4 regions of the Pseudoalteromonas sp. NSLLW218 genome follow, and region 1 is predicted to be linked to each of the others. Evidence: predicted binding sites of a transcription regulator. Region 1 holds the regulator's gene; each other region holds the start of a gene.

Region 1 (4,925 bases):
GTTCTTCAAGAACATCGCCTTGCACATCAGGATCAACCAACTGCCAGAGGAGTCGGCGAATTTTATGGGGGGATGATTCTAATAATAATGCGGTATCACAAGGAGCTGTTTTTGCGAGCATGCGCCTAACTTGAACAAATTGACCACTATTGAGTGACTTAGTCACCTGTTTTAGTTGCTGTAGTGGGTAATCTTGTTCAAAAGCTTCAGGCATTGGCGTCCTTTATAAATTTTTATATTACTTTATGGGGAGAGGTGAGTTAACTGGCGTCACTAACCGTATTTATATATCTGTTTTAGTTGAGGCGTTAGTAATGCGAGCATTATTTTTATAACTGTTTATTCTTGCTCATTAAAACGTTGTGCTATTAACTCTCCAACAGCATGTAAAGCTTGCTCAGAATCCGGGCCTTTGCATACAACTTTTACTTCTTTGCCTTGGCTACTTTCAAGTAACATTAGTGCAAGTACGCTATCGCCCGCGGCTTCTTTATCATCTTGAAATAATGTGATTGTCGCATCAAATTGTACTGCTAACTGCGCAAGCACAGTAGCTGCTCTAGCGTGTAAGCCTAATTTGTTTTTTATTAAAAAAGTGTCTTCACAGTGCATAACTTACTCTACCTAAGCTGAACAGGTGATTATTCAGCTCTATTATTTTTCTTGTTCACGATGGCGAATTTTTACATTGGGATGTGTCATTGCAAAACTTTCACCGATAGTTTGCGCTAAATATACAGAGCGATGTTGTCCGCCTGTACACCCAATAGCAATGGTTAAATAACTGCGGTTATTTCGCTCTAAGTGCGGTAACCACGTTTGTACAAATGTTTGAATTTGCCATGTGAATTTTTGTACTATGCTGTGATTGGCCAAATAATCTTTAACGGGTTGATCTAACCCATTTAAAGGTTTTAATTCAGGTTCCCAGTGTGGATTTGGTAAAAAACGCGCATCAAATACATAGTCTGCTTCTTTTGGTATACCGTGTTTAAAACCAAACGATTCAAACGTGACAATTAGTTGCTTATCTTTTTTACCTAAAATCTTTTCACGAATAGATTCAGCAAGCTGGTGAACGCTTAAATCAGTTGTGTCTATCATAAAGTCGGCGCGGGTGATTAATACATCAAGTAATTCTTTTTCTTTTTTGATGGCTAAATCAAGAGGCAGCGAGTCAATTGATAGTGGGTGTAACCTGCGTGTTTCTGAAAAGCGTTTTATCAACGTTTGATCGTCGCTATCTAAATAAAATAACGTAGGATTTGCAAAGCCTGGTAAGTATTCAAGAATATCGTTAAATTCATCTTGCTCTTTAGGGATGTTTCGCACATCAATGCTAACAGCAATTTTATCGTAGCTATCAGACACACTGCGAACTAATGAAGGAAGCAAGTTAACTGGAATATTATCTACGCAATAATAGCCTAAATCTTCTACAACGCGTAAAGCAACCGACTTTCCAGAACCAGAACGGCCGCTTATGATAATTAACTCCATTTAACACCCTTTATAAAACTATGATTGATCGACAATAACTTGGTAAAGCTCAGCATCTGATTTTGCACAGCGTAACTGTTTACAAAAATCTTTGTTGTTTAGTTTATCAGCAATGGTTGCGAGAGTCTTTAAGTGCTGTTGGTTATCGCCATCTGGTACGATGAGTGCGACAAAAATATCAACAGGACGATTATCTATTGCATCAAAATTTATTGGAGTTTCGCTAACGAGTACTAAAGCTAAAGGCTCTTCTGCACCGCTCATTCGACCATGAGGAATGGCAATGCCACGGCCAATACCTGTACTACCCAGTTTCTCTCTACTCATTAAAGCAGTAAGGATATCCTGTTGCGGTAAATACGGAAGTTTGTCGTGAGCAAGTTCGCTAATGAACTCTAAAATCCTTTTTTTGCTATTAAAAAGGACCGCAGCTTTGCTGCAGTCCTGGCATATAAGTGAGCTTAATTTCATCATATTAGTGTCGAGCAAGCTTCTCTTTGTGTTTAATCACTTGTCGATCGAGCTTGTCGATCAACGAGTCAATGGCGGCATACATATCTTGATGTTCCGTAGATGCAAATAGCTCAGCACCACTTACATGTATTGTGGCTTCTGCTTTTTGATTTAATTTTTCTACATCGAGAATGACATGAACATTATTAATATGATCAGAGTGTCTTTCTAGCTTCGCAAATTTGGTATTAATATAGTCTCTTAGTGAATCGGTTAATTCTACGTGACGACCAGTTAAGTTTAGTTGCATAAGCATTACCCTCTTTTTTTTGCGTCTTAGATCAAGCTTTTACGTTGATTTGACGGTGGAATAGCCAGAGATTCGCGGTATTTTGCGATTGTACGTCTTGCTACTTTAATTCCTTGCTCAGCCAATATATCCGCTATTTTACTATCACTCAATGGTTTTGCTGAGTTTTCTGCAGCGATTAATTTGCGGATAAGTGCACGAATTGCTGTAGATGAACATTCACCACCGTTTTCGGTGCTTACATGGCTTGAGAAAAAGTATTTAAGCTCAAATATACCACGGGGTGTATGCATATACTTTTGAGTTGTTACGCGCGAAATTGTTGATTCGTGCATTTCTACCATTTCAGCAACATCATTTAAAACCATCGGTTTCATTGCTTCAGGGCCGTGTTCAAAAAAGCCTTGTTGTTGCTTAACAATACAATTAGTTACTTTTAATAGCGTGTCGTTTCTACTTTCTAAGCTTTTAATAAACCATTTAGCTTCTTGTAAATGCGAGCGAATAAACTGGCTGTCACCACTGGATTTTACAGTGCGAGACATTGCAGCGTATTGGCTATTAACACGAATTTTAGGCATGCTATCTGGGTTTAACTCAACAACCCAGCGGCCTTTAATTTTTTTAACTGACACGTCTGGAATAACATACTCAGATTCTTCTCTTACAATAGTATCTGCTGGCTTAGGACTAAGAGTATGGATTAATGTCATTACTTCTTTAAGCTCTTCTTCTTTGAGCTTGGTTTTCTTCATTAATGTACGATAGTCACGAGCAGCTAATAAATCAATATGCTCGGTTAAAATCATTTTTGTTTCATTAATGTAAGGTGTTTCTTTATCAAACTGGTTAAGCTGAATACACAAACACTCTTGTAAACTACGTGCAGCAATACCAACAGGATCAAACAGTTGGATGCGCTTTAATACAGCTTCAATTTCATCAAGTTCGACTTCGTTATCATCTTCGTTTTCTTGATTAAAGCTTTCTAAAATCTCTTCGCAGCTTAGTGTTAAAATACCTGAATCATCAACTGCTTCTACGATGGCAATAGCAATAGCTTCGTCTGTAGGGCTAAATGGCGTTAATTGTAACTGCCACATTAAATACTCATGGAGCGTCTCTGTAGAGGCACCTTGATAAATTGATTCATCTTCAGGCATTGGACCCGATGATGCTGCAGGAGCGGCACTCATGTACTCATCCCAGCTAACATCCATAGCCATGTCGTCACTTAGCGTGTCTTTCGCAAGTGCTTCACCACTATCTTGTTCGTATTCGCTTGGAGCATCATCGGCAGATGCGCTAACAGTTATGTCATCGGTATCAGCTTTTTGCTCGTTTTTGCCAGCAGCATCTTCTGAGTAGTCTTGTTCTTCAACCTCTAATAGCGGGTTGCTGTCGAGAGCTTCTTGTATTTCTTGCTGGAGATCCAATGTACTGAGTTGCAACAAACGAATAGCTTGTTGCAGCTGTGGAGTCATTGTAAGTTGCTGGCCCATGCGCAGCTGTAGTGATTGCCTCATGTATCTCTAACAATCCTTTTATGTTGTTATAATTAATACTAGCAGATGCTTAAAGACATGGCGTAAATGTTACAGCCTAAATTGCTCGCCTAAGTAAACATCGCGTACTGTTTTATCATTTAATACGTGTTCTGGAGTACCTGATGCAATCAGCTCCCCATGAGAAACAATGTAGGCTTTTTCACAAACATCAAGGGTTTCTCTTACGTTATGGTCGGTAATTAATACTCCAATCCCACGATTTTTAAGATGTTCTATTATTTTCTTTATATCTAATACTGAAATTGGATCAACACCAGCGAACGGTTCATCCAGTAATATAAATTTAGGATCTGCTGCCAGCGCACGTGCTATTTCAACACGACGACGTTCGCCACCTGATAATGCCATACCTTGGCTATCACGAATGTGTTGTATGCTAAATTCATCTAACAATTTATCGAGAGTGTCTTCTCTAGCTTGTTTATTTAACTCTTTGCGCGTTTCTAAAATTGCCATTAAGTTTTGATAAACAGTTAGCTTTCTGAAAATTGAAGACTCTTGCGGTAAGTAGCCTATGCCTAATCTAGCACGACTATGCATAGGTAAAAGAGTAATATCGTTATCATCTATCGATATTTTACCTTTATCGCTGGGCACAAGACCTACAATCATATAAAACGTGGTTGTTTTGCCTGCGCCGTTAGGGCCAAGTAAGCCAACAATACTGCCAGCTTTTACTTCAAGGCCAACGTTTTTTACAACTTCACGGCCTTTATAGCTCTTTGCTAATAGTTCTGCTTTTAATGTGCTCATGGTTGACCTTTGTCGCTTTTTTTACTTTTTTTAGTTTCAATGGGTACTAAAATTGTATGAACGCGGTCAGTTGAGTTTTCATCTTTTTCGGCACTGATTAGCTGTTGCTCAATGTCGTAGGTAATGCTTTTAGCATTTATTTTTTGTCCTGCTTGCGATACCTGTGCATTACCAACAAGCGTTAAAAAACGCTTAGATACATCGTAACGTACTTCGTCAGCACTGGCGCTCATAGTCGTGCCGTCTGATTGCTTCTCTTCAAAGTGGGCAGGGCTACCAGTGGCAATTAATAATTGCTTATTATCACCAAGTTCATCGCGTTTATGTACTTCGAGACGGTC
Region 2 (4,925 bases), on a different contig from region 1:
TCTCAATCAGCAGGTGCAGTTCGCTTTGCGTGGGATGGCAAAAATGAAGCCGGTGAGCGCTTACCTGAAGGTGAATATTCAGTAACCGCTGAAGGAAGCACTGACGGTGAATTTTCAAGCTTGCCCATTGCTACATTTAAAAACATTGAAAGCGTTAATATTAATGGCTCAAGTGGCATAATTATTAACACTAAAGAAGGTGCGGTTAGGCTGACAGATGTAGCAGAAATCGCGTAATAAATTTTAGTATTTTTCGCCTGCTAGCAGGCCACAGACTAACAGGTTAGAGGTGAATTATGAGCTTCAATATTGCATTAACCGGCCTTGCTGCCGCGCAAAAAGATTTAGACGTAACGGCAAATAATATTGCAAACGTTAATACCACAGGTTTTAAAGAGTCACGCGCTGAGTTTGCCGATGTTTACGCTTCATCAGTATTTAGCTCTGGTAAGACTAAAAATGGTGACGGTGTGCAAACAACCATGGTTGCGCAGCAGTTTCACCAAGGCTCACTGCAATTTACAAATAACTCACTTGATTTAGCAATCACTGGTGAAGGTTATTTTGCGATGACCGACGATTTATCTTCGCAAGATTTAACATATACACGTGCGGGTGCATTTAAGCTTAACCAAGATAACTTTATGGTTGACGCAAAAGGTAACTTTTTACAAGCATTCCCAGTTGATTCATCTACAGGTGATACAACGTCGGTAAGTTTGAGCACAACTGATCCAATTCAAATCCCTGATTCGTCTGGTTCTCCTCGCGCAACCGAAAATGTATTTTTGTCGTTTAATTTAGATGCAACGGCGGATCCATCAGGTCTAGATTTTGACCCTACGTCTAGTGGTACTTATAACTCATCTACGTCAACAACAGTATATGATTCACTAGGTGAACCTCATATTTTACAATACTTTTTTGCTAAAGAAGATGATGCCGCAGCAGGTGGTACAGATAACAGTTGGGAAGTATACGCAACACTCGATGGCAAAGTAGTTGATGGCACAACTGGTGGAGAACAAACAACGACACCTTATACACCACTGACTACCCTAGGTTTTAACTCAAGTGGTTTGCCATCAACAACAGGTGGTGTGGCAAATACAAATACAACTACTTTTGATGAAATACTACTGCCAGCGGGTTCTGGTGCTGGTTTATCAACATTACTAGACAATGGTGCAACTTTCCCAGGTACTGGTATTGAGCTTAACTGGCGCGATGAAAATAACACGGCAGGACGTATCCCAACTCAGTATTCAAGCGGTTTTGAAGTAAAAGCACTCGATCAAGATGGCTCAACAGTTGGTCGTTTAGCCGGAATTGATATTGGCACAGACGGTAAAATTGTTGCTTCTTACAGTAATGGCGACTCAACATTTTTAGGCCAAGTGGCTATGGTACGTTTTCCAAACTCACAAGGGTTATCACAAGTGGGTGATACAAGTTGGAAGCAAAGTATTGATTCAGGTGAACCTGTAGCGGGTGAAGCTGGTTCGGGTACGTTTGGTGGAATTAACTCATCAGCACTTGAGCAATCAAATACTAACCTTACTAATGAGCTTGTAGACTTAATTACTGCACAGCGTAATTACCAAGCAAACTCACGTGCGCTTGAAGTTAACTCAACTATTCAGCAAAGTATTTTGCAGATTCGATAAGTTAAACCCCATTGAATATATTAGGCTGCATTTTTGCAGCCTTTTTTATAAGTCCTCTTTGTAAGCCCTTCTAAATACCTCTCAATGTTGTGTCAAATTTAATCTGGCACCTATTTTGCATTTATAAGTTCAGAGATTTTTTATGTGAGTCGATACTATGGACAAAATGGTCTACATTGCGGCCTCTGGCGCTAAGCAAAGCCTACAAGGGCTTGCGCTTAAAGCCAATAATTTGGCGAATGCAAATACAACAGGATTTAAAGCCGACTTTGCGCAGGCGCGTTCTATGCAAGCGTTTGGCGAAGGTTTGCCTACCCGTGTATTTTCAATGCAAGAGCGTCCGGGTTCTAACATGGTATCGGGTGGCATTGTTCAAACCGGGCGCGACTTAGATATCGCGATGAGCGATAACGCATGGCTTGCTGTGCAAGATGCCTCCGGTAATGAAGCTTACACAAAAGTGGGTACGTTAAACGTTACTGCTCAAGGCATGCTCGTAACCAGCCACGGTCGTCAAGTTATTGGCGAAGGGGGACCTGTTATTTTACCCGTCCCAGTCGAAAAAATAGGGTTTAGTCAAGATGGCGCTATTCAAGTACGACCACAAGGCGCTCCCGCTAACTTTTTAGAAGAAATAGATACGCTTAGAGTGGTAGAAGCAAATAGCTCACAGCTCGAAAAAGGTAACGATGGTTTATTTAGACCAAAAGCAAATGTAACAGTAGATACCTCTGCCAATGTAAAAGTTTTAAGTGGTTCGCTTGAAATGTCGAATGTGAATCCTGTTCACGAAATGGTCGACATGATAAGCCACCAGCGCCAATTTGAATTACAAGTGAAATTAATGAAAACAGCTGAAGAAATTGACGAGCGTCAAGATCAGTTATTACGCATAGTTTAACTTTAAAGTGAGGACACGATTATGAATCCAGCATTGTGGATCAGTAAAACTGGGCTAGACGCTCAACAAACCGATATATCGGTTATTTCAAATAACTTAGCGAATGCGAGTACCGTAGGTTACAAAAAAAGCCGCGCTATATTTGAAGATTTACTTTATCAAAATATTAATCAACCAGGTGGTCGTTCATCGCAAGATACCGAAATGCCGTCGGGTTTAATGTTAGGTGCGGGTGCTAAAGTTGTAGCTAACCAAAAAGAGTTTACGCAAGGCAACATGTTGACCACCGAAAACTCACTAGATTGGATGATTTCTGGTGAAGGCTTTTTTGAAGTACTGCAACCAGATGGCAATATTGCTTACTCGCGCAATGGTCAGTTTACTACTGATGGCGATGGACGCATTGTAACATCGGGCGCTGGTTACGTTATTCAGCCAGAAATGAATGTACCTGATGACGCGCAATCAATTACGGTTTCGCAAGACGGCGAAGTATCTGTACGTGTTGCAGGGCAAGCCGATAACGTTGTAATTGGTCAGCTAACAATTAGTGACTTTATTAATCCATCAGGCCTTGAGCCAATTGGTCAAAACCTTTATACCGAAACCGCTGTAAGTGGTGCACCGGTACAAGGTAACCCGGGTGTTGAAGGGTTAGGTAGCATTATTCAAGGCTCTCTTGAAACTTCAAACGTAAATGTAACTGAAGAGCTAGTAAATCTAATCGAAACTCAGCGTATTTACGAAATGAACTCAAAAGTAATTTCGGCCGTTGACGAAATGATGAGTTACATCAATCAACAGCTTTAATAGAGTAGGGGGAATTATGCGTAATATTATTTTATTTGCAGCGGGCACATTATTTTTAAGTGGCTGTATGTCTACGCAAAATAGTGAAGTAGTGCAGGACGACCCTTACTACGCTCCTATGTACCCCGAGCCTATTTTAGAGCCGCTGGTAGCCACAGGTTCATTGTTTAATACTCATACATCAAACGACTTATATTCCGATAAAAAAGCGCTACGTACTGGCGATATAATCACGGTTAAGTTGCAAGAGTCTACTCAAGCAACAAAAGCCGCCAAAACAGAAACAGACAAAGAAACCGAGGCAAGCTTAGACCCCGTTATTGGATTAGGTGGCCTACCTGTCAATATAGGTGGTGACAGCATTCAGTTTGGTATTGGCAGTGATTCGTCGTTTACAGGCGATTCAAAGTCGAACCAGTCAAACAGCTTAGTGGGCGATATTTCGGTTAATGTAATGCGCGTTTTGCCTAACGGTAATTTAGTTATACGCGGCGAAAAATGGCTAACGCTTAATACCGGCGAGGAGTTTATCCGTTTAGAAGGGCTAGTACGCCCTCAAGACGTAAGCGCCGATAATACGGTTGAATCAAACCGTATTGCTAATGCACGTATTCAATACTCAGGTAAAGGGCAAACGCAAGAAGCGCAAAGTCCTGGTTGGCTTACACGTTTCTTTAGCAGTTCGCTGTTTCCATTTTAGAGGGTAACAACATGAATAGCCTTAAAGCTTTATGTTTAGTTGTGTTATTAGGTTGGCATTTTACTGCCAGTGCTGAGCGCATAAAAGATGTGTCTATGGTTGAAGGCGTACGCTCTAACCAGCTAGTTGGTTATGGCTTAGTGGTTGGTTTACCGGGCACTGGCGAGCAAAACTCATATACACAACAAAGTTTTAGAGGCATGTTGAACAGCTTTGGTATTACGCTACCTTCAACTCAAAGTCCTAAAATTAAAAATGTTGCCGCTGTGGCGGTGCATGCAGAACTACCTGCATTTAGAAAGCCTGGGCAAGCAATCGATATTACGGTTTCTTCTATTGGTAGTGCAGGCAGCTTACGTGGCGGTACTTTACTACAAACTTTTTTAAAAGGTGTAGACGGTAACGTGTACGCAATTGCACAAGGTAGTTTAATTGTCGGTGGCTTAGGCGCACAAGGCCTTGATGGTAGTAGAGTTGTAATTAACACCCCTACAGTTGGTCGTATACCAAATGGCGCTACAGTTGAGCGCGCCGTGGAAAGCCCATTTATGCAAGGCGATTACATTACTTTTAATTTAAACCGCCCAGACTTTACAACGGCAAAACGCCTAGAAAAAACAATTAATGACTTAGTTGGCCCAAATAGCGCACAGGCAATTGATTCTGTTTCTATTCGTGTTATAGCTCCACGCGATGCATCCCAACGTGTATCGTACTTATCGACACTCGAAAACTTAGAATTTAAGCCAGCTGATATGGCCGCTAAAATTATAGTTAACTCGCGCACTGGTACAATTGTCATTGGTAAAAACGTTAAGCTTCAGCCTGCCGCTATAACTCACGGTGG
Region 3 (4,925 bases), on a different contig from region 1:
CTGGCCTTGCCCGCTCACTTGAGAAAAACCACACCGTTAAATTAATTGAGCGCAGTAAAGAACGTGCTGAACAACTCTCAGAAATGCTCGATAACACGGTCGTTTTTTGTGGTGACGCATCTGATCAAGAACTTCTTTCAGAAGAACATATTGAACAAGTCGATGTATTTATTGCCGTAACCAACGACGATGAAGCTAACATTATGTCAGCCATGCTTGCTAAACGTATGGGCGCACAAAAAACCATGGTGCTTATTCAGCGTGGTGCCTACGTAGATTTAGTCCAAGGCGGCGAAATAGACATTGCCATATCACCACAACAAGCCACTATATCTGCGCTATTAACGCACGTACGCCGTGGTGATATTGTTAACGTGTATTCACTGCGTAAAGGCGCAGCAGAAGCCATTGAAGCCGTTGCTCATGGTGATGAAAACACATCTAAAGTGGTTGGTCGTGCTATTGCCGATATAAAACTTCCTGCAGGAACAACTATTGGGGCAATAGTACGTAATGACGATGTGCTGATAGCCCACGACGATACAATTATTATGTCGGGCGATCATGTCATCATGTTTTTAATCGACAAAAAACATATTACCGTTGTAGAAAAGCTCTTCCAAGTAAGCGCTATATTCCTATAATCATTGTTTTTAAACGCAAAAAAGCCGCTGACTAAGGCGGCTTTAGTGGAGTATGAAGCGTTTGCTTACTGTACTTTTGAAAACTCTTCTTTAGAAATCTCACCATTTCCATCGGTATCTAAATCATCAAAGATTTTTACAAGCTGAGGGTTAACCTTTGCTTCTTCCATTGAGATTACGCCATCGCCATCTGCATCAAAAGAAGAAAAATCGACTGCTGCGTATGCTGCTGATGAAGATGCTAAAACGATAACTGCAAGTGTTGTATTTAATGTTTTCATAATAATATTCCTAGTAAGATGGGAAGTCCTTTTCAAAGATCCCTGACTGTGAAAAAATGTTTAACCTGAAAAAGATTAATTAGTAATTAGCGAACTCTTCTTTAGAAAGCTCACCGCTACCGTCGGTATCTAGCTCAATAAATTCAGCCATTAAGTCTGTATCTACTGCAGCTTCGCTTGGGCTAATTGTGCCGCTACCATCGATATCAAGACTGTCAAAATCTGATGCTGCAAATGCAGCTGAAGAAGACGCTAGTGCGATAAGTGCTAATGCTTTATTTAAATGTTTCATAACTTAATCCTTCAATGTTCTATCAAAAAAATTGCTTCGTTTAACTTAAAACGTAATTTTCACTTCCTTGTTATCCTCTTTCGTAAGCTCCCTTGCCTACTTAGGTTGTCTTTGGCAACTCAGGACAAATACTTTTAAATTATGCTTCTGAAAATTCTTCTTTTGATAACTCACCATTTTGGTCAGTATCAAGCTCTGAGAACATGCTCATTAACTTCGCATCTACTGATGCTTCTGCTTGGCTGATTGTGCCACTGCCATCAACATCAAGTGTGTCAAAGTCTGTTGCAGCAAAAACGGCTGAAGATGATGCTAATGCGATAAGTGCTAAAGTTTTATTAATGCTTTTCATAATATGTATCCTTCAAATTTATGTGTGTGCGATTAAGTATTTCACTTTGAATCACGATTTCGTTCAGTACACCTAGACTATTACAACTTAGATGCCAATATTTAAAAGCTATTAAATTTCAGATAGTTAAATGTAAAAGGCATAAAAAGAAGGGGTTTTTAAAGTAATTACTGTTGCCTTTTAGCAACGCACTTTATAGTGGATATATTAAAACGATTAAAAACATATAGTTATGTTTATATAAAAAGATACATTTTTAAATGCATGGTTTTAAAATGAGTGGTTTTAAAGAGTAATTGAGATAAATTTTAACGAGGTAGATTTAATAACACAAAATAAGCTGCCAAAAGCAACACTTAATGTATTGTTTTATATTAATAATATTTTAATTATGAAAATAATAAAAAATATTTTATAAGCACTGACATAAAACGCCTTTTTGTTGCAAATAAGCGAAAGCTATTTATTCGACGGTAGGTTCGAGTGCAGAAGGGTCTATAAAATGCTCTTTCATAAAGGTTTTCATTTCATCTTCGCTTGCTAGTAGCTTAATCCCACAGTGCACACCTTCGGCATGCTCTTTAACACTGCAAACTTCACCTTCAAAGTCTTTATCGCTGCTATTAAGTATGACAGTGCATTGCATATCTTTAATGCTTTCAACTTGCTGATCGCCTCTAATATCAAACATTACACCGGTAAGTGAAATATCTTTAATAAGGCCTTCGAGTACTCTGTCGTCACTTAGTTTTAGTTTTGCAGGTAATAAGGTAGGTATTCGCGTTTGCGAGCGTAGTGAAAATAACTGCACTTGCTTAGGGTAGTTAATAAACACGAGCTTAGCCGGGTGAGAAGCTACCGACATAATTTGTTGGCGAAACGCTATAACTTGCCCACCACTGCCTTCAATAAGCGCTCTTACAACAACCATTACGCCATCTCGTAAATAGTCAGTCGCGGCCGGCAAACGCTTGGCATTAGGATAGTTTAAAATAATGAACTGTTTATCGAGTAAACCAACTAATTCAGTTTTAACACGCTTACTGCTTGTAGGTGTTAATATTTCTAGGTCGACTAAGCTGCCTACACCTATATGCTTTAGCTTTTCTAAATTTGTTGGCATATCCCTTTCCCAATGATGAATTTATTGGCTTTTTACCCACGCCAAAATGTAGGCGTAAATAGCACTAATAAGGTAAATATTTCTAGGCGCCCAAACACCATTGCAATGGTCAGTAACCATTTAGCGCCATCGGTTATAGCGCCGTAATGCGAGGCTACATCACCCAAGCCTGGGCCTAAGTTATTTAAACAAGCCGCAGTGGCTGAGAACGCCGTTATGTTATCCATACCCGTGCCCATAAGCGCTAACATAATAATAATAAATACCAGTGCATACGCAGAGAAAAAGCCCCATACGGCTTCTACTACTTTATCTGGCAACGCCTTTCGACCCAGCTTGATTGAATATATGGCACGAGGATGCACCAAACGATTAAGCTCACGTACTCCCTGCAAGTAAAGTAGGAACACACGCACTACTTTCATACCACCACCGGTAGAGCCTGCACAGCCACCAATAAAGCTCGAAAATATAAGTAAAATAGGTAAAAACAAAGGCCATGTTGAAAAGTTATCAGTAGCAAAGCCTGCTGTTGTACTCATTGAAACAGCTTGAAATAGCGCCTGATCGAGGGTTTCATCGCCATTAGCAAATATTTCATTAGAGGAAAGCACAGTAAAACAAATAACCACCAGCGCTAATTGAATACACAAAAACACCTTAAACTCAGGGTCTCGAATATAAACTTGTATGTTACGACTAGCCACTGCGGCGTAGTGCAGGGAGAAGTTAACAGCGGCAATAATTAAAAAGAACACACAAATAAAGTTAATTACAGGGCTATCAAAGTGCCCCATGGATGCATCATAAGTAGAAAAACCACCTATCGCGACCGTTGAAAATGCATGACATATAGCATCAAACCACTCCATTCCCGCAGCCCAATAAGCCAGCATACAAGCAATAGTAAGCGACACATATATATACCAAAGATGCTTTGCTGTATCGGCAATTCGCGGGGTCATTTTAGAATCTTTTACAGGCCCTGGTATTTCAGCGCGGTACAACTGCATACCACCAACACCTAGCATGGGGAGTATAGCAACAGCGAGTACGATTATACCCATACCGCCAAACCACTGGAGTTGCTGGCGATAAAACAACACCGACTTGGGTAAGTACTCAATACCGGTAAGTACTGTAGCGCCGGTGGTGGTTAAGCCAGAAAATGCTTCAAACACCGCATCGGCGAGCGATAAATTAGGTTCTTGTAAAAAGATAAGCGGCAAGGACGCAAACGCCCCAAGTACCAGCCAAAACAGGACAACAATTAAAAAGCCTTCACGCGCTTTTAAGTCACCGTTTTCATGGCGGTTTGGGTAATAAGCCATCATGCCAATAACAACACTAAAGATAAATGCTAAAACAAAAGGAACACCACCACCGTCTTTATATATTAAAGACACCAGTGCCGGCGGCACCATGGTAATACTAAACAGCGCAACAAGTTGGCCAAGAATTTTTATGATGGTACGAAATTGCATTTAGCTTGTCGCTTTTATTATTAGTAAATTCAGGCTGAGTAGTATCAACCAAATTAAATAGGGTCAGTATGCATTACATGCAATTTGTCTAGGTTATTACTCTTTAATAGTTAACTCAACTGCGCCGTGACTTAAATCAAAAATATCTTTGATTGCTTGCTGAGCTTCGCGGCTATCTATTGTAATCACCCATTCAATATTAGCAGTAAATTGCTTATCAATATTAAGCACTTGATACTTTGTTTTTAATAACTGCTCAATCGCACCTTGCATGCTGTACTCGCTACTCCCTGTAATTTCAACACTGGGAACTTTAAGCACTGTTTGCAATTTTACTAATGCATTATTTAATGAGCCACCATAAGCACGTACTAATCCGCCTGTGCCTAATTTTATACCGCCAAAGTAACGTGTGACCACAGCTGTGATTTCGCCAAGGCCTGAACCCACCAGTACATTTAACATAGGCTTTCCTGCAGTGCCGTTTGGTTCACCATCGTCCGAAAAACCATAAACATGACTACCACCGGGGTTGCCTGCTACATGTGCCCAGCAGTTATGACGCGCATCGCTATACTTGTCTTCAATGCTTTTAATAAATGCTTTGGCTGAATTTAAATCGGGGGTATGTGCAATGTGGACTATAAACGTACTTTTTTTAATCTCTTCTTGGTGAAAAACGTCAGCAGCAGGATATTTATATTCAGACATATTTTAAACTTGTAAAAAGGGGGCCAAAAGGCCCCTTT
Region 4 (4,925 bases), on a different contig from region 1:
ACCATTTTAGTGCGTTGATGTTTGCAAGCAAGTTATACGGTAAAATACACTGCTGCACGATTAGTAATACCCCAATTTAGTTACTTAGGCTTAGCCCTTTTCGGTGCATAAAAAATATACAGGGCTCGCTTGTAGCAATAACTTGGTTTTTACTATTAAAAAGCTTTAATTGTAGTGTGTGCTGACCACGTTCTACATCCCTTATTGCAAAGGTTGAGCTGTCACTGGCAGGGCCGTGTGCTTTACCATCAATAAAAAGTTGTATAGTAAAACCAGTTTCAAAGCGTGGTTTTATTCGGCTAGTAACATAAACAGTGCCGGTATTTTCACGAATAGTCTGGTTATGATCAGGTGAGGAAATGGCAATACTAAAGGCCGCTTGTTGAGGCTGGGGTTGCTCGTCAAAAATGTCAGTATTTGTTGCAGGCATATTAAGATCTTGGCTGGTAAGCTTTACCTCTTTAGCACCTTTATGAGGGGTGTCTGAGAACACTAATACGCCATTTTTATCTTTCCAAGCGTATATTTTTGTTTCACCGGCATAACTATAATTACTTAATCCTAAAGTAATTAATAGTAATAAAATCTTGTTATTCACTCTGCAGCCCTGCATTTTTATCGGTAACTTAACTTTAGTGGAGATTGACTAATTTTACCATTAAAAAAGCCCGCAAAGCGGGCTTGAGAACACACATATTTTTTAAAGCTTAATTAACAGCTGTAGTACATTTCAAACTCAACTGGGTGAGTTGTCATGTTAAGCTTTTCAACTTCTTTAGACTTAAGTTCGATGTAAGCATCGATTAAGTCGTCAGTGAATACGCCACCTTGAGTTAAGAATTCACGGTCTGCGCTAAGTGCAGATAGTGCTTCGTCAAGTGATGCTGCAACAGTTGGAATTTCTGCTGCTTCTTCAGCTGGTAAGTCGTATAAATCTTTATCCATAGCATCGCCAGGGTGGATCTTGTTTTTGATACCATCAAGGCCAGCCATAAGCATTGCTGAGAAAGCAAGGTATGGGTTAGCTGTTGGATCCGGGAAGCGTACTTCAATACGACGACCTTTTTCAGATGGAACCACTGGGATACGGATTGATGCAGAGCGGTTACGTGCAGAGTAAGCAAGCATAACTGGTGCTTCAAAACCTGGTACTAAACGTTTGTACGAGTTAGTAGATGCGTTTGCAAAAGCGTTAATTGCTTTAGCATGCTTAATGATACCGCCAATGTAGTAAAGTGCATCTTCAGAAAGACCGCCGTACTTATCGCCAGCAAAAAGGTTAACACCGTCTTTAGCTAAAGACTGGTGACAATGCATACCAGAACCGTTATCACCAACAACTGGCTTAGGCATAAACGTTGCTGTTTTACCATATAAGTGAGCCATGTTATGGATAACATATTTCATTTCTTGGATTTCATCCGCTTTTAATACCATTGTATTAAAGCGAGTAGCGATTTCGTTTTGACCTGCTGTTGCTACTTCGTGGTGATGTGCTTCTACTACTTGGCCCATTTCTTCTAGAACTAGACACGTAGCTGAACGCCAATCTTGGAAGTCATCAACAGGAGCAACTGGGAAGTAACCGCCTTTAACACCTGGACGGTGACCAGTGTTGCCATCTGCATATTCTTTATCTGAGTTCCAAGCAGCTTGCTTAGAATCAATTTTGTACATAGAACCAGACATATCTGATTTGTATTTAACATCGTCAAATACGAAGAACTCTGGCTCAGGGCCAAATAAAACAGTGTCTGCAATGCCTGTAGAACGCATGTAATCTTCAGCGCGCTTAGCTACAGAACGCGGGTCGCGCTCATAACCTTGTAATGTAGAAGGCTCTACTACGTCACAACGTAAAATTAATGTAGCTTCTTCAGTGAAAGGGTCTAGTTTGATTGACTCAGGAACTGGCATTAATACCATGTCTGATTCGTTTATGCCTTTCCAGCCTGCAATTGAAGAGCCGTCGAACATTTTACCGTCTTCAAAAAAGTCTTCATCAACTTGGTGATGAGGAATAGAAACATGCTGTTCTTTACCCTTAGTGTCAGTAAAGCGTAAATCAATGAACTTAACGTCATTTTCTTTAATAAAATCTAAAACCGATTGTGACATGTGTCCTCCAACTATTGGGTTTTGTTATTGCTGCATAATTGCTTTGATATTTACTAAGCTGTTTTTGTGCCATTATTGTAACTGGCTGTTTATAAATTAAAAAAATATCATTGCATCAAAATGGAATATATAAACGCACTGCTTTGGTGCGTAAATATTCCATTTCGGTGCAAAATTTACAGAGCGTAATTTGTTGTTAATTTAATCAGCTGGAATTAGCATAACCTAAATGCAAAAGAGTAACAAAAAGATCGGAAAAATAGTCAAAAAGAGGGTTTTTTGAAAAATAATTGAAATTTAATTCATATAATTGTCATATAAAAAACAGATACTTAGTAAAAGTATTGAGAAAGTTTTAAAATATGTATTGGATAAACTTTCATCCATGTCATTAATGAGGGATAATATGCGCCCTTTTAAATCCTATGCTGGGACATCTCGCGAAAGCGTGGATGAGTGCGTAGATCTTGCAGGATCATTGAGAATTTAATTTCTCTGAGTAAATATATGAGCATCGAAAAGTTAAGAAATATAGCGATTATCGCGCACGTTGACCACGGTAAAACAACTCTGGTTGACAAACTACTTGAGCAATCAGGTACATTAGAAACACGCGGCGGTAACGAAGAGCGCGTGATGGACTCAAACGACATTGAGAAAGAACGTGGTATTACCATTTTGGCTAAAAACACAGCCATTTCTTGGAACGACTACCATATCAATATCGTAGATACCCCGGGACACGCCGATTTCGGTGGTGAAGTTGAACGCGTACTTTCGATGGCTGACTCAGTATTATTACTTGTTGATGCTCAAGAAGGTCCAATGCCACAAACGCGTTTCGTTACGCAAAAGGCATTCGCGCAAGGCTTAAAGCCAATCGTAGTTATCAATAAAATTGATAAGCCAGGTTCACGTCCTGATTGGGTTATGGATCAAATCTTTGATTTATTCGATAATCTTGGCGCAACTGACGAACAGTTAGACTTTAAAGTAATCTACGCTTCAGCTATCAACGGCTGGGCAACGCTAGATTTAGACGAGCCATCTGAAAACATGGAACCTATGTTCAAGATGATCGTTGAAGAAGTATCACCACCGGATGCAGATCCTGAAGGTGACTTCCAAATGCAAATTTCTCAACTAGATTACAACTCTTATGTTGGTGTAGTTGGTATTGGTCGTATTAAACGTGGTTCTGTTGCTCCTAACCAACAAGTTACTATTATCAGTGCTGATGGCACTACACGTAATGGCAAAATTGGCGCAGTACAAAGCTACCTAGGTCTTGAACGTATCGAAACTGATAGAGCTTACGCTGGTAACATCGTAACTGTAACAGGTATTGGTGAGCTTAAGATTTCTGACACAGTTTGTTTCCCAGGAAACGTTGAAGCATTACCACCACTAAGTGTTGATGAGCCAACTGTAACAATGACATTCTCTGTAAATAACTCACCTTTCTGTGGTAAAGAAGGTAAGTTTGTAACGTCACGTAACATCCGTGAGCGTTTAGACAAAGAATTAGTACACAACGTAGCACTTCGCGTTGAAGATACTGCTAGCCCAGATAGCTTCCGTGTTTCTGGTCGTGGTGAATTACACCTAGGTATCTTAATCGAAAACATGCGTCGTGAAGGTTACGAGCTTTCAGTTTCTCGTCCAGAAGTTATCTTACGTACTGTTGATGGCGTTCTAGAAGAACCGTTTGAAACAGTAACTATTGACTGTCAAGACGAGCACCAGGGTTCTGTTATGGAACAAGTTGGCCTACGTAAAGGTGAACTTACTAACATGACTCCAGATGGCAAAGGCCGTATGCGTTTAGATTTCATGATCCCTAGCCGTGGTTTAATTGGTTTCCAAACTGATTTCATGACGCTTACTTCGGGTTCTGGTCTTATGTACCATACGTTCGATCATTACGGTCCTCACAAAGGTGGCGACATCGGTGTTCGTAAGAACGGCGTAATGATTGCAAACGCAACGGGTAAAGCACTTACTAACGCATTATTCAACTTACAAGAACGCGGCCGTTTATTCATCGGTCACGGTGTTGAAGTATACGAAGGTATGGTTATCGGTATTCATAACCGTGATAACGACCTTACAGTTAACGCCCTTAAAGGCAAGCAGTTAACTAACGTACGTGCATCTGGTACTGATGAAGCGCAAACGCTTTCTCCACACCTTAACTACTCACTTGAGCAAGCGCTTGAGTTCATCGATGATGACGAGCTAGTTGAAGTTACTCCACTAAACATTCGTATCCGTAAGCGCCACCTTACTGAAAACGAACGTAAACGTGCGGGTCGTGCACCTAAGTCATAATCTATTAATTTAGAATAATGATTTTAAAAGCCGCTGTATTGAAAAATACAGCGGCTTTTTTGTGCTTGAGAAAACATCTCGAAGCTTTAAAGTCAATGCAACTATTTGTAGGAAGATTAGAATCGCTGTTAGAAATAAAGTACTATTTCTAGGGATACACTGCTAAATTACTATGGGAGTTATTATGGAATTTGATGAAATTGTTTTAGGTGATAGAACTATTGCAGGTTTTAAATCTGATTTTGAGATTGACGTAATTCAGATTTTGAAACATTTAAATACTTGTGAGACCGCTTTCAAAAATTTCATGCTTACAAATGAGAATCCTAAATTTAAGTGGGTTCAAGAATATGTATTCTTGTCTTTAGAGACTTCTGTTACTTCATTGAGATTATTAGCCGAAGGTCATATTAATGCCGCTGGTAATACTATGAGAATATCTTACGAATCTCTCTGCATGTCTATCTTACTTTCAT

The links. Region 1 encodes sigma-54, which starts transcription at its own class of promoters, with help from an activator protein. Its sites were predicted from a motif close to GTTGGCACGNNNNTNGNNT; they were not measured.
Region 2: I6E80_RS13110 (flagellar basal body rod protein FlgF) is a predicted target of sigma-54. The motif match lies at 1,770-1,788, and genes of this name have one in related genera.
Region 3: I6E80_RS19520 (EF-hand domain-containing protein) is a predicted target of sigma-54. The motif match lies at 1,650-1,668, and genes of this name have one in related genera.
Region 4: glnA (glutamate--ammonia ligase) is a predicted target of sigma-54. The motif match lies at 2,174-2,192, and genes of this name have one in related genera.

What each region holds. Positions count from the first base shown of each region.
Region 1 covers NZ_JADYWO010000001.1:273,525-278,449, forward strand. The annotation lists gene mgtE (magnesium transporter) at 1-214, opposite strand, end outside; gene I6E80_RS01170 (HPr family phosphocarrier protein) at 340-612, opposite strand; gene rapZ (RNase adapter RapZ) at 655-1,500, opposite strand; gene ptsN (PTS IIA-like nitrogen regulatory protein PtsN) at 1,519-1,971, opposite strand; gene hpf (ribosome hibernation promoting factor) at 1,976-2,263, opposite strand; gene I6E80_RS01190 (RNA polymerase factor sigma-54) at 2,290-3,789, opposite strand; gene lptB (LPS export ABC transporter ATP-binding protein) at 3,859-4,584, opposite strand; gene lptA (lipopolysaccharide transport periplasmic protein LptA) at 4,581-4,925, opposite strand, start outside.
Region 2 covers NZ_JADYWO010000007.1:306,745-311,669, reverse strand. The annotation lists gene I6E80_RS13120 (flagellar hook assembly protein FlgD) at 1-237, shown strand, start outside; gene flgE (flagellar hook protein FlgE) at 297-1,667, shown strand; gene I6E80_RS13110 (flagellar basal body rod protein FlgF) at 1,825-2,568, shown strand; gene flgG (flagellar basal-body rod protein FlgG) at 2,590-3,378, shown strand; gene flgH (flagellar basal body L-ring protein FlgH) at 3,395-4,078, shown strand; gene I6E80_RS13095 (flagellar basal body P-ring protein FlgI) at 4,090-4,925, shown strand, end outside.
Region 3 covers NZ_JADYWO010000017.1:42,859-47,783, reverse strand. The annotation lists gene trkA (Trk system potassium transporter TrkA) at 1-644, shown strand, start outside; gene I6E80_RS19530 (EF-hand domain-containing protein) at 710-925, opposite strand; gene I6E80_RS19525 (calmodulin) at 1,005-1,217, opposite strand; gene I6E80_RS19520 (EF-hand domain-containing protein) at 1,357-1,569, opposite strand; gene I6E80_RS19515 (flagellar brake protein) at 2,033-2,692, opposite strand; gene I6E80_RS19510 (TrkH family potassium uptake protein) at 2,725-4,176, opposite strand; gene I6E80_RS19505 (YigZ family protein) at 4,273-4,887, opposite strand.
Region 4 covers NZ_JADYWO010000010.1:37,980-42,904, forward strand. The annotation lists gene I6E80_RS15630 (DUF4124 domain-containing protein) at 77-598, opposite strand; gene glnA (glutamate--ammonia ligase) at 712-2,118, opposite strand; gene typA (translational GTPase TypA) at 2,626-4,449, shown strand; gene I6E80_RS15645 (hypothetical protein) at 4,634-4,925, shown strand, end outside.